Regions from separate parts of the Brockia lithotrophica genome, predicted to be linked through region 1. Evidence: riboswitches for the same ligand, from Rfam matches in the RefSeq annotation. Region 1 holds a riboswitch; the other holds the start of a gene.

What was found. A riboswitch is a leader RNA that binds a small molecule or an ion and turns the genes downstream of it on or off. The one in region 1 is predicted to bind S-adenosylmethionine.
Region 2: linked by a shared signal. The riboswitch ahead of C7438_RS01690 (methionine ABC transporter ATP-binding protein) and the one ahead of metX (homoserine O-acetyltransferase MetX) in region 1 are both predicted to bind S-adenosylmethionine.

Annotation. Positions count from the first base shown of each region.
Region 1 covers NZ_RBIJ01000001.1:208,071-214,893, forward strand. Annotated here, with positions in the region: gene C7438_RS00945 (S8 family serine peptidase) at 1-2,630, shown strand, start outside; gene C7438_RS00950 (hypothetical protein) at 2,826-3,533, shown strand; gene C7438_RS00955 (RtcB family protein) at 3,603-4,832, shown strand; SAM riboswitch class I at 5,023-5,141, shown strand; gene metX (homoserine O-acetyltransferase MetX) at 5,292-6,476, shown strand; gene C7438_RS00965 (O-acetylhomoserine aminocarboxypropyltransferase/cysteine synthase family protein) at 6,627-6,823, shown strand, end outside.
Region 2 covers NZ_RBIJ01000001.1:373,211-380,033, reverse strand. Annotated here, with positions in the region: gene C7438_RS01710 (amino acid permease) at 1-915, shown strand, start outside; gene C7438_RS01705 (aldo/keto reductase family protein) at 912-1,880, opposite strand; gene C7438_RS01700 (MetQ/NlpA family ABC transporter substrate-binding protein) at 2,158-3,000, opposite strand; gene C7438_RS01695 (methionine ABC transporter permease) at 3,197-3,862, opposite strand; partial or broken gene C7438_RS01690 (methionine ABC transporter ATP-binding protein) at 3,900-4,913, opposite strand; SAM riboswitch class I at 5,001-5,113, opposite strand; gene C7438_RS01685 (hypothetical protein) at 5,202-6,758, opposite strand; gene mgtA (magnesium-translocating P-type ATPase) at 6,772-6,823, opposite strand, start outside.

The sequences.
Region 1 (6,823 bases):
GCCAGAATTGGGAGGAACTCGCCGCGTATTCGGACCGCGAGGTGGGGAAACGTTGGTCGTTCGTGCGCGTAGACCTCGATCCGTACGTGGGTCACGTCGTCCAACTTCGCTTTCGCTTCACGAGCGATTCATCGGTGACGTACCAGGGGTGGCTCCTCGACCACGTCGTCGTCTACGCCACACACGTAGATACGGACCTCGGTCCGCACGAAGAGGCGTTTTTCCCCGAGGAGAAGCCCTCCCGGGACGTACCTGACTCCCCCCCTCCGAGGCTTTCCCGCGAGTCGTCTCCTATAGCTCCGGATCCGGGCCTCAAGGGAGGGGAGGGCCGTACCCTTCCAATGCCCGGGGCGGGCCTCGTGGATGCACGCACGGGTGCCATCCCCCTGGCAGCGACCGTGACCTCGCTCGAAACGGGGCGTTCTACCCGATCGGACCCGGTGACGGGTGCCTACCGCCTGCGCCTGCCCGCCGGCGAGCACACGCTTCGGGCGGAGGCCTACGGCTACTTCCCCGCGGAGCGGCGCGTGCGCGTAGAGGACGGTCAGACTGTACAGGTGGACTTCCACCTCCTCCCGCGCCCACGCGGCTGGATTGAGGGGCAAGTGGTGGACGAACGGTCGGGTGCTCCCCTTTCCGGAGCCCGCATCCTCGTGCTCGAGGACGCTCAAGTTCCTCCGGCGACGAGCGATGGGGAGGGGAACTTCCGCCTCGAGGTTTACGCCGGCCGCTACACGCTTTCCGTCTCCCACCCCGAATACCACCCGCTGCGGACGGAAGTGGAGGTTGCAGGCGGCGAAACGGTCTCTGTAACGCTCCGTCTCAAGCCGTTTATCGGTATCGAGGACACGATCGCCTACGACGGAGGAACTGCGGACAACGCGTGGGCGTTCTACCGGGCGGGGAACGGCTTTGCCGTACGCATGTCCCCCCGAAGCACCCCCGTGCAAGTGGTGGGCGGCCTCTTCCGTTTTTGGGACACCAGCTGGCCTGTACCCGGGGGGACGGACTTCCGCGTGGCGGTCTTTGACGCGAGCGGCCCAGGCGGAGCCCCTGGAAAGCTCCTGTTGGGTCCCCTGCCGGCGCAGGCCAAGCGCGACGGAACGTGGACGGAAGTCCGCTTCGACGAACCAATCCTTGTAGAGGGAGACTTTTACCTCGCGGCGATCCAGGCGGCGGATTACCCGTATACGCCCGGTCTGGCGACGGATGAGACGTCTCCGAACTCGGGCCGCAATTGGCTCTACGTGGACGGAGACTGGTCCCAGGCTGAGCGCGAGAAGGGGAACTTCCTCATCCGCGCCCTCGTCCGGTACCCGGTAGAAGCGCCGACGATCCTCGAACCCGAAGACGGATCCTTTACGAATCGGGAGGACGTCCTCGTCCGCGGTACCTTTGCCGTCGAGGGGGCGAGGGTACGCGTATTCAACGGCGGAGATCTTGCGGGCGAAACTACCATTCGAGACGGCGGTTTCTCCCTTACGGTGCACCTCCGGGAAGGAGAAAACGTACTTACGGCCGTGGGCGTGGTGGGGGACAAGCTCACGGATCCGTCGGCCCCCGTTCGGGTGATCGTAAAGCTCACGCCGCCCGTGCTCGCTCTTGAAGAACCACCTGATGGACTAAGGACCAACCGCGACGCCGTCGGAGTTCGGGGAACGGTCCGGGATTCGTACCTCGCCTCGCTCACGGTGAACGGACAAGGAGTCGTCGTCCGGGAGGATGGCACCTTCGCCCACCGCGTGCTTTTGGACGAAGGAGAAAATCGGATCGTCGTGGTAGCCACGGACCGCGCGGGGAACGAGGCGAGGGTAGAGCGTACGGTGTACATGTCGCAGAGGTTGCCGGAGTACGAAGTCGTCGCGCCGGCAGAGGACGTAACCCTCGGCGAGGGTGAGGAACTCGTCGTGCGGGCAGAAGGGGACGGCGGACTCCTTATGACCTTCCGGTTGGAACTCCCACTCGTGGCGGAGACGGCGGAAGGCTCCGTACTCCCCATGCCGGAAATCTCTCCAGGGGTGTACGAAGGGCGCTGGCGGGTGCCCGCGGGGCTTCAGGCAGAAGGCGTCCGCGTCCGCGTGGAAGGCGTAGATGCTTACGGAAACGTCGCCGTCCGCTACGCGCCTGGGCGCGTGAATTTCCGCGCGGGAGAACCTTTCGTCGTGGTGGGCGGGAATCTCCGTGCCCAAGCCTTCGGTCCTGAGGTTCGTTACGACGAAGTATGGTACGCAGGACCGGACGGCGTGCTTTGCGTCGAGGTTCGGGCGTACGACGGGCGCGGCGCCGTGGCCGCGGAGGGCAAGGTGTACGCGGACGGGAGATTCGAGCTCGCGCTCCCGCGCGGGGCGACGTACACCGTGGAAGTCCGCGTTCCCGGACACCTTTCCTACCGCACGCAGGTCTTTGTGGACGGAGATCGCTACCTGGAAGTTCCGCTCCTTTTGGCAGGTGACGTGAACGGAGACGGAAGAATCGACGCCCGCGATCTCGCGGAGATCACCCGTCACCTGGGGAAGCGCGCCCCCTGGAAATCGCTTGCCGAGGCGCGCGCGGACCTCAACCGAGACGGCGTCGTCGACTACCGCGACCTCGCGTACGTGCTCAAAAACCTCGGGAAGCGGAGCAGGTGAGGCGAATCGACCTTTCCATCCCCTTGGAAGGCGGGCGGGCGGTCCGCATCCGCACGTGAGAGCGGTGGACAAACGGCCGAAAGGGTGGTGTAATGAAAGCAGAGAGTTGCGGCGTAGGGCGGCCGTAGGCCGCACGGCCTCCGCGTCTCCTTCGCCGCACACCTCCGCAAGCTCAGAAAGAGGGGGAAGTTTCCCTTGGTGGACGAAGGCCGACGCACCGCCCGCGTGCTCCGCATAGAAGGAGGAGGCCTCCTCGTCGCCCTGGACGACGGGCGCGAGGGGGTCGTTCCTTGGGAAGAAGCGGCGCTTCCGGAAGTCAACTTCGCCTACGCCCTCGAACTCGTCGGTCAGGAGGTTGCCGTCGTCCCCCTCGGAGAAGGGCGCTGGAGCCGCCTGCGGGCCCTCGATCCGCTTCCGCTCGCCGCGGGTGACGTCCGGCCTGGCGTCGTCCGCCACGTGGAGGACCGGAGGCTGTGGGTAGAAGTGGACGGCCATCTTCTCGACGTCCCTCCCAAGGAGGCCGCCTGGGGGTATGTTCCGGGGACGCTGCGCGACCTCTTTTCTCCGGGAGAGCGGGTGGACGTCCGGGTTCTTCGGGCGGAGCCGCCCCGCGTGAGCGTCCGGCAGGCGATTCTCGACCCCTTTGGCGGCAGGGACAAGAACGTCTTTGCTCCGGGGGAAGAGGTCTTCGGCTACGTGACGGACGTAGATTTCGGCACCGGAGAACTCCTCGTCGTCTTTGCACCGCGCGTCCTGGGGTACGTGGCCGTACCGGACCCGCCGGAATCCGGTTCGTCGCTCGTAGCTCGCGTTGTGGCCTTTCGCGAGCCTACGCCGCTGTGGGATACGGTATTTACGGGAGAGTTCGTCCGCTGGGTGCGTCGACGTGAGAAACGCGCGTAGTGAAGGGTCTCGTCGGAAGCGGGCCTTTCTCCTCAACGCACACCGCAAAAGGGGAAGGAGGTGGTAGAGGTGGCTTCCCGTCAAGCGATCCGCGAACGGATTTTCGTTTTCGGACGCCACGACGAGGAAACGCTCAGGCAAATCGAGGACGTCGCCCGTCACGCCGTCCGTGCGGCGCTCATGGCGGACGGCCACGTGGGCTACGTGATGCCCATAGGCGGCGTTGCCGCCTTTGAACATGCCGTAAGCGTGGCGGGCGTGGGCTTCGACATCGCCTGCGGCAACGCGGCGATCCTCACGGACCTTTATCTGGACGACCTGAAGGACCACCTCGAAGAAATCGCCGACGAAATTCAGGCGACGATCTCCTTTGGCCTTGGGCGGACGAACCGGGCACCGGACGCTCCCGTGGATCACCCCCTGTTCGAGTCCGAGGCGTGGGACGCCATTCCCGCGCCGCGTTCGGAGCGGGAGGAGCTTCGCGAAAAGGCGCGCATGCAGCTCGGAACGGTAGGCGGCGGAAACCACTACGTCGACGTCTTTGCCGACGAAGAGGACCGCATTTGGGTCGGCGTGCACTTCGGATCGAGGGGGCTCGGGTACACGATCGCCCGGGGTTTCCTCGCCCTCGCTGCCGGGAAGAAGTGGGGCGATTCCGTACCCGAGCACCTCGCCCTCCTCGACTTGGGGAGCGAGCTCGGGCAGAGGTACTGGGCGCTCATGACGCTGGCGGGCGAGTACGCCTACGTTGGGCGCGAGTGGGTGGCGCGCAAAGTCGTTAGCATCTTGGGTGGCCAAGAGCTCGACCTTGTCCACAACCACCACAACTTCGCCTGGCGGGAAGTCCACGACGGCCGCGAACTCATCGTGGTGCGCAAAGGTGCGACTCCGGCGTGGCCGGGACAGAGGAGCTTCGTGGGCGGAAGCATGGGGGACCTCTCAGTAATCCTTCGCGGCACTGAATCGGAAAATCCAGAAGTTGTAGAGCTTCAGCGTTCTGCTCTCTACTCCACAGTGCACGGTGCTGGCCGGATTATGAGCCGCACAGAAGCTAAGGGCAAAATCCGTAAGGGTAAAGTAGTTCAGCCCGGGCGTGTGCGACGGGAGGAAATGCTCGAAGCTCTCAAGAGCCGCGGTGTAATCCTCCGCGGCGGTGACGTGGACGAGGCACCGCAGGTGTATCGCCCACTCGAAGAAGTTCTCGCCGCCCAAGGCCCCACGATCGAGATCCTCCACCGTCTGCGGCCGCTCGTGGTCGTGATGGCCGGCCCCGAAGACTTTGATCCGTACAAGGACTGATCCTCGAATCCGGGAACGCGGAGGCGGTGCGAATTTTCTCTTGACACGGGGAAAGATCTCCCGTACAATACGGTCAACGCGGAACTCTGCGGGCGCCCGGACGTTTCGGCCCGTGGCTACGACGACGCCGCACGCGCCCGTCGTCGTAGGGTCGAAATTGTGCCGGTCGGCCGTTGACAACGGATTCACCCTCTTATCGCGAGCGGCGGAGGGACTGGCCCGATGAAGCCCGGCAACCTGCCCCGTGTACGGCGCGGCGGGGCGAGGTGCTAAATCCTGCAGGAGAGGCGTTCTCCTGGGAGATAAGAGGGGTTTGCTTCGGCGAACCCTTCCGGATGTGCCCGCTTCGGGTGCTCCGTTTCCCCCTTCCTGCAGGAAGGGGGTTGTTTTTTTGCGTGGGATACGTGCAAAAAGGAAGGATTGTCGGCGCGCACTGCGCTGCGGGAAAGGAGGAGGGGGATGGGCGAAAGCATTCGCCGCGTCGAGGGCCGCGTACGCCTCGGACCGCTTACTTTGGAGTCGGGGGAGGTCCTCCCCGAAGTGGAGCTCGCGTACGAAGACGTCGGCCCTGCGGAGGCCCCCGTCGTCCTCGTCTGCCACGCCCTTACGGGGAGCCACCGCACGGTGGGGACTTCCGCGGCCCCGGGGTGGTGGCATCCGCTCGTCGGGGTGGGGAAGGCCGTCGACCCCCGCCGTCTTCGCGTGATCACGTTCAACGTGCTCGGGGGGCAGGACGGCTCTACCGGCCCGCGGAGCATTGACCCTCGCAATGGAAGGCCGTACCGAGCTCGGTTTCCTTTCGTCACGATTCGCGACATGGTGCGGGCGCAGCGTCTGGGTCTCATCGAGCTCGGCGTAAACCACGTCGTTGCGGTCATCGGCGGGTCGATGGGGGGGATGCAGGTACTCGAGTGGGGGCTCATGTACCCGGATTTCATGGACCTCCTCGTCCCCTTGGCCGTCACGCCTGCAACATCTGCCTTTGCCATCGCCTTTAACGCCGTAGGGCGTCTGGCAATCACCTCCGATCCCGCCTGGCGCGAGGGGGAGTACCCGGAAGACGACCCGCCAGCGGTCGGACTCTCCCTCGCGCGCATGATCGGGGTTCTCACCTACCGCACCCCCGAACAGTTCGCGCGCCGCTTTGGCCGTTCCCTCAAGCACGGATGGGGCCACGACCACCGGGAGGTGGCCTTCCAGGTGGAGAGCTATCTCCTCTACCAAGGGGAGAAGCTCGTCGAGCGCTTTGACGCGAACAGCTACCTCTACCTCCTCAAGGCGGTGGATTCCCACGACATCGGCCGCGGGCGAGGAGGGTGGCGGGAGGCCGCCCGCGGGTACCGCGCCCGCATCGTCGCCGTAGGCTTCCGCGGAGACCTCCTCTACCCGCCCGAAGAGATTCGAAGCTTCGTCGAACACCTGCGTGCCCTCGGAAAGGACGCGATCTACGCGGAGGTCGCATCCGAATACGGCCACGACGCCTTTCTCGTCGAAGGAGAGCAGGTGGGCGAAATCCTCCGTCGCCACGCCCCCGAGCTCTTTCCCGATCCCGCGCCCGCCTCGGCGGATCCCGAAGGGGCCGCGCTTCTGGCCGCATCTCGGAGCGCCTCCGAGAAAACCGTGCCGTCGCCCATCTCCGGCTGAAAAACGGTGCGGAACCCTGCCCTTGTCGCTTTTGTCCGACAGACCGCGTTGCAAAACAAGGACTGGAGGTTTTCTTTTCCCCGCAGTTGCCCGATCCCGCAAATGAGAATTCGTCCGATGCCGTAAGCGAGGAAGAGAGGTCGAAGTTCGATGCATCCCGAAGGCGTTCCCCCTTCCGAGCCCCCGCGCCGCTACGGATTTGCCACGCTTGCAATTCACGGAGGCACGGAACCGGACCCCGCAACTGGAGCACGGGCAATCCCCGTATACCTCTCGAGTTCCTTCGTCTTTCGGAGCCCGGAACACTCCGCCCGCCTCTTTTCCCTGGAGGAAGAAGGGTTCATCTA
Region 2 (6,823 bases), 170 kb from region 1:
GCCAACCTCCTCGCGGCCCTGGGCGTTTCTTTCGTCGCCGCGATCTCGCTTCGGGGGATCCGCCTCGTCGGTCAGGTGAGCGAAGGACTCACGTGGCTCAAGCTCCTCGCCATCCTCACCTTCCTCGGCGTGGGGATCGCCCACGTTCGCCCGGAAAACTGGCACCCCTTCCTCCCGTTCGGCTGGGAAGGCGTGCTTCGCGGGGCGGCCCTGACCTTCTTCGCCTACACGGGCTTTGACGGCGTGACGGCGGTGCTCGAGGAGGTCAAAAATCCCGAACGCACGATCCCCCGCGTCCTCCTTTCGGCCATCCTGACCATCGTCGCCTTGTACGTCGGAGTCGCCGCCGTGCTCACCGGCGTCGTTCCCTTTACGCACCTGGACGTCCCCAACCCCGTAGCCTTTGCCTTCCGGGAAATGGGGCTCCCTGTGGGAGAAGGGCTCATCGCCCTGGCGATCCTTTTCGGCCTCCTCGCCACGATGCTCGCCAACGGGACGAACGGAAGCCGCATCCTCTTTGCCATGGGCCGTGACGGGCTCTTGCCGGAACTTCTGGGCCGCGTGCATCCGACGACGCGAACCCCGTACGTCGCCGAAAGCTTCGTCTTCGGGACGGCGGCCTTGCTCGCCACGTTTTTCCCCGTACACACCCTCGCAGAACTCGCAAACATCGGCGGGCTTTCCGCCTTCTTCCTCACGACGCTCAGCGTCCTCGTCCTCCGCGTGACGCGCCCCGATGCCGTGCGCCCCTTCCGCGTCCCGGCCGTTTGGCTCGTCGGCCTCGTCGGCCTTGCGGGAACGGCGACGCTCATCGCGAGCCTTCCATGGGTGACGTTCGTGCGTTTCGGGGTATGGCTCCTCATCGGCCTCGTCGTCTACGCCGCGTACGGCTTTCGCCACGCCCGTGCGGGCTAGGCGCTCCCCTCCCCTCTGTCGGCGAAAATGTCTTCTACAGCCGACCAGACGTCATCCGAGAGCCGGACATCGAGCGCCCCGAGGTTTTCCTCGAGCTGCTCCGGACGGCTCGCCCCGACAAGGGCGCTCGTTACCTCCGGCCGGCGAAGGACCCAGGCCAGGGCAAGCTGCGAAGGGGTTACCCCCGCGTCGCGCGCGAGCGCTGCAAAGCGCTCCACTCGGCGGAGGGTGTCGTCGTCGAGGTAGCGCTCCATGACGCCCCGCATTCGGGGATCGGCGGCACGGGAAGACGAGGGCGGCGCTTGCCCCGGACGGTACTTCCCCGTAAGGACGCCTTGGGCCAGAGGCGAGTAGACGACCACACCTAGGCCGTGTGCGCGTGCGTAGGGCAGTACGTCGCCTTCGATCTCGCGGTTCAAAAGGTTGTATTCGGGTTGGTCTACTGCGATCGGGTGGAGCAGGAGCTTTTCGGCGAGCTCGCGTGCGGCTCGCATCTGCTCTACGCTCCACATGCTCACCCCGATGTAGAGCACCTTTCCCGCGCGCACGAGATCGTCGAAGGCACGGAGCGTCTCCTCGAGGTCGGTATCAGGGTCGAAACGGTGGGCGTAGTAGATGTCCACGTACTCGAGGCCGAGGCGGCGAAGGCTTGCGTCGATCGCCTCAACTATGTGCTTACGCGAAAGCCCCCGCTCCGTGACCGTATCCCCCATGGGCCAATACACTTTGGTCGCGAGTACGTACGTCTCCCGGGGAAACGCGCGGAGTGCGTCGCCTACGATGCTCTCCGCCTCGCCCCGAGCGTACACGTCCGCCGTATCGAAGTGGTTTACGCCGAGCTCGTACGCCCGCCGAATCGTGCGAATCGCCGTCTCGCGATCCGTCTTGCTCCCGTAGGTAAACCAGCTGCCGAGACCCAGCGCGCTTAACTTTAGACCGCTCTTTCCCATGCGGCGGTACTCCAAACCCTCTCGCCCCCCCCCACGGAAGTCTTGTGTGGATCGTTCGGCCTTCCGCCCTCTCGGTATTCTGCCGGCGGAAGTCCGCCGAAAGTCTCCGAGACGGCAGGTGGCCTCCGCTTTCCATTGTCCGCATTTCTTCGTGGAAAAGTCCAGCCGTAAAGGCAAGGCGGCGGGCGATCCGTACCTGCCCGCCGCCTTTTCACATTCCGAATTCGCCTCCGCCGCGGAACCGCCGCGCCGTCTCCGGGACCTCAGGAGCTTCGGCGGACCGCACCGCACTTCAGTTCCCGTAGCGCACCTGCGCCGGCACCACGGCCCCTTGGTACTTCTTTTCGATGTATTCCTTGACCGCCGGCGAGAGAAGTACCTCGGCGAGCTTTTGAATCCTCGGGTCGTCCTTGGACTCCGGACGCACGGCCAAGACGTTCACGTACGGAGAGGACGAGTCTTCGAGGAAGATCGCGTCCTTGAGCGGGTTGAGTCCCGCCTGAAGGGCGAAGTTCGTGTTGATGAGGGCGAGGTCTACCTTCGGATCGTCGAGCGCCTTGGGAAGCATCGCCGCGTCCATCTGAAAGAATTTGAGGTTCTTGGGGTTCTCCACGATGTCGGTGAGCTGGGCCTTCGGCCCGACGCCTTCCTTGAGCTTGATGAGCCCCTGCCGCTCGAGGAGAAGGAGCATGCGACCGACGTTCGTCGGATCGTTCGTGATGGCTACGGTGGCGTTGTTCGGGAGGTCTTGGACGCTCTTGTAAGGCTTCCCCTTGGCCACGTAGCCCCCCATGGGCTCGATGTGGACGCCTACGAGGGGGACGAGGTTATACCCCTTTTCCCGATTCGTCTGCTCGAGGAAGGGAAGGTGCTGGAAGTAGTTCGCGTCGAGCTCCTTTTCGTAGAGCTTTTCGTTGGGCTGGATGTAATCTTGGAAGATCACGACCTTGAGGTCGATGCCTTGCTTGGCCAGCTCCGGCTTGACGACGTCGTTGAGGATCTCCGCGTGCGGGACCGCCGTCGCCCCCACGGTGAGCGTCTTCGACGAAGACGTACCCCCTCCGCCACCGCAGGCGGCAACGCCGAAGAGGAGTACCGCCACCGCGAGCGCGATTCCGAGGACGTGCTTCTTCACCCAAACCCCCTCCTTGTTTCGTGACGAGTTTCGAGTTTGCGCGGTTTCCGCCGCATCCCCGCATCTTCGGCGGGCGCCCCGATCCGCACCAAGACGCAGGCAGGCGAAACCTTGCAGTATATGGAGACCCCGCACAGAGGCGGCGGGATTCCCAACCCCGGCAAAGAGAACGACTTCCCAACGCGACCGAAGGCGCTTACCTTCGGTCGACAGCGCGGACGAAGCGGTCGCCGAGCATTTGCACGACCTGCACGATGAGGACGAGGATCACGGTGGTGACGAAGAGGGTGTCCGTCTGGAAGGAGTTGTAGCCGTAGTTCCAGGCCATCGCCCCGAGTCCGCCACCGGCTACGAGTCCCGCCATCGCGGAAAAGCTCACGAGCGCTACCGCCGTTACCGTCACCCCGGAAAGAATCCCCGGGAGGCTTTCGGGAATGAGGACGCGGGTCACGATGGCGAAGTCCGTTGCCCCCATCGCCTTAGCGGCCTCGATCACCCCGCGGTCCACCTCGCGCATCGCACCTTCCGCGAGCCGGGCGAAGAACGGGGCGGTACCCAAGGTGAGGGAGATCACCGCCGCATTCGTCCCGAAGCTCGTTCCGATGAGGAAGCGCGAGAGGGGGATCGTCCAGAGGATGAGGACGATGTACGGAACGGAGCGAAAGACGTTGACCACCACACCCAAGGCGTGGTAGAGCACCGCGTTCGGGCGGAGATGGCCGGGGCTCGTGACGAGGAGGACGACGCCCAAAGGAAGTCCGATGAGAACAGCGAGGAGGAGCGAAAGCCCGACCATGTAGAGGGTCTCAACGGTGGCCTGAACGATGAGCGGCCAATTCTGGCTCACGTGGGGAAACGGCAAGGCGGTTCACCTCCTCTCGTGGGGTGGCCTGAAGTTCCCGGACGTCGAGGACTTCCACCCCGACTCCTTCCCGTTCCAGAAAGTCGCGGGCGCGGGCGATCTCCTCTTCCCTCCCGATCCATTCCGTGTAGAGCACCCCGTACGACCCGCGCTTGAGGCGGCGGACCTGACCTTGAAGGATGTTCACCTCGAGGTCGAAGTTCCGAAGGAGCGCGGAGAGGAGGGGACGGTTGGCGCTCTCTCCAACGAACACGAGGCGGACGACGGGACCGCGCAAGGCGTTCGGATCTATGGCGGCGAGCGCCCCGCCTTCGATGCCTTCCCGAAGAAGCGCCCGCGTTACGGGGGAGCGCGGCCGCGCGAACACCTCCGCCACCTCTCCTACCTCCTGGATCACCCCGTGGTCGAGGACGGCGACGCGGTCGGCGACCTTTTCGATCACGGACATCTCGTGCGTGATGAGGACAATCGTGAGCCCGAAGCGCGCGTTGATTTCCTTGAGGAGCTCGAGGATCGCGTCCGTCGTGTTCGGATCGAGGGCGCTCGTCGCCTCGTCCGAGAGGAGGACATCCGGAGCGTTGGCGAGCGCCCGGGCGATTCCCACGCGCTGCTTTTGCCCGCCGGAGAGCTGCGAGGGATAGCGGTCGCGGTGCTCTGCAAGTCCTACGAGTTCCAAAAGCTCGAGGACGCGTTCGCGCGCCTTCGCCCGCGGCCAACCCGCGATTTCGAGGGGGAAAGCCACGTTTCCAAAGACCGTCCGCGACCAGAGGAGGTTGAAGTGCTGGAAGATCATGCCGATCTTCATCCGCCGACGGCGGAGCTCTTCCTCGCTCAATCGAGTCATTTCGACGCCATCTACCCACACCTCGCCCCGCGTGGGGCGTTCGAGCAAGTTGATGAGCCGGATGAGCGTGCTCTTCCCTGCCCCGCTGTGGCCGATGATGCCGAAGATTTCGCCGCGGGGAATTTCCAGGTTTATGTCCTTTAACGCCTCCACCCGAACGCCCCCGGGGAGCGTGTACGTCTTGGACACGTCTACGAGGCGGATCACGCCGTACACCTCCTTTCGCACACATGGAGAAGAGCAGAAAAAGGCCCCTTTCTGGGATCAGAAAGGGGCCTTTGCAGGCTTCCCCGAACCTTATCTCCCAGAACTTTGCCGTCCTGCGGGAATTGGCACCGTGCCGCCGCCTTCACGCGGCCGGTTGCCGGGCTTCATCGGGCCCGTCCCTCCGCCACTCTGGATAAGGTCGGACGTGCTGTTTTCGCTTGAAAAGGAACCGCTCGTTGATTTTCCGCACACGCTTTGTCTCGATTGTACGCAGGAGAAGGCAAAGAGTCAAGAGGAAAGTAGCCCCGCCCGAGACCCGAGGTCGAGTTCCAAGAGGATCCCGCGGGGAACGGGCGTTCCGTCGAGGCAACGTTCCCGCAGGGGATGGGCGGCGACACGCAGCGCGCGTCCACGTAAAAAGGCGCTCAACGCGCGAAATTCTGCGTGCAAGTTTTCACTCCGGGAGAGGAGGTCGAGGTACTCCCACACGGGCGGGAAATCGCCCTTCCAACCCCCCTCTCGCTCGAGCGCCAGGACGAGTTCGCGAAGTCCGCGGCGAAGGGTCGGCAGATCCGCGGCACGGTCCGCCCCACCGGTCGGGTCGAGCACGTACTCCTCGAGGTGGGCAAAGGTGAGGGGAAGGACGACGGGTTCGGGCACCCCCTCGAGCCCCATGCGAACTCCGGCGGCGTGTACGGCGGTGTATGGTGAGGTCTCCCCTCGCCATGGGTCCCAACCGTATTCGTCCGCACCGCCGTAGACCAAGGGGAAGATCACGCATTCCTCCGGACGAACCCCCTGCCCATCGGCCAACCGTTCCGAAAGGAGGTCGACGCGGACGTTCCGCTCCGGTTCGGGGAAAGGGGGCGTGAGGACGAGCGCGTCGCGCGGGCTCCCTCCTTCTCCCGCAAGCCAAACGAGAAGCTCCGCAAACGAAAGCGGCATGCATTCGTGCAGAAGCGGCGGCATCGCCCGGAAGTAGCGCACGAGGCGGTCCTTCCCTTCCTCCGCACGCGCCTCGACCACGTCCTCGGGAGCGAGGTCCGCGCGCCACAACACAAACACCTCGTCTCCCCCATTTGCCTCGTCCTGGATGAAGATTTCGGCGAGGACCTGCGAAAGCGGTGCTTCGAGAGGAAGCTCCCCGTGCACCTCTGCCAACTCCGGAAGCTCAGCAAAAGGGCGTCCCTCTGCTTCCGCACCCGAAGCGCCTCCCTCAGCGGCGGAAGGCGCAAAGCGATCGCTCGGCGAGAGAGAGCCGAGGTAGGCGTAGCTTCGGCACGTTCCGTCCACGAGAAACTCTACGGCGGCCGGGTCTTTGCAAACGAGGGTGTCGAGCAAGGAGAAAAGCTCTTCTCTGCCGTAGCCTAGGGGGGCGGAAGCGTCGATCACGAGGACGGACGGGTGCTCCCGAGGAAGGCGGCGGAGGAGGAGAGCGCGTCCCGCCGGGCGCTGCCGTCCCGTGAGGAAGACGACCTCCCCCTCCTTCGGCGGAAGGGAGCTGAGTCCACCCCCTTCGGAAGCGAGCGGCCTTCTTACGCCTTCGTGTGGCAGAAGATCGCCCCTGAGGAAGTGGAATGCGCGCCGCGCCACCCAGGTATTTCCCGTGAGGAGGATCACCTGGGGGGCACGACGCCGCGCCGCTTCCGCCATCCGTCCGAAAAGGTCTCCGAGACGCTCGGCCCGAGAGACGAAGAGGGAAGTCCCTTTCCCTTCGTTGCCGCGGGGAAAGGCTTGCCCGACCTTTTCTCCCGGTTTTTCGGAAAACGGCAGAACGAGGAGGCGATCGAGGCACCCGTCCCCCCGAACCGCACGGTAGACCGTTACCCGTACCGTTTCCGCCAAGCCGTTTGCCCCCTCAGATCAGGTACCCGTAGCGCCGAATGAAGCGCGTTTTCACGAACTGCGCG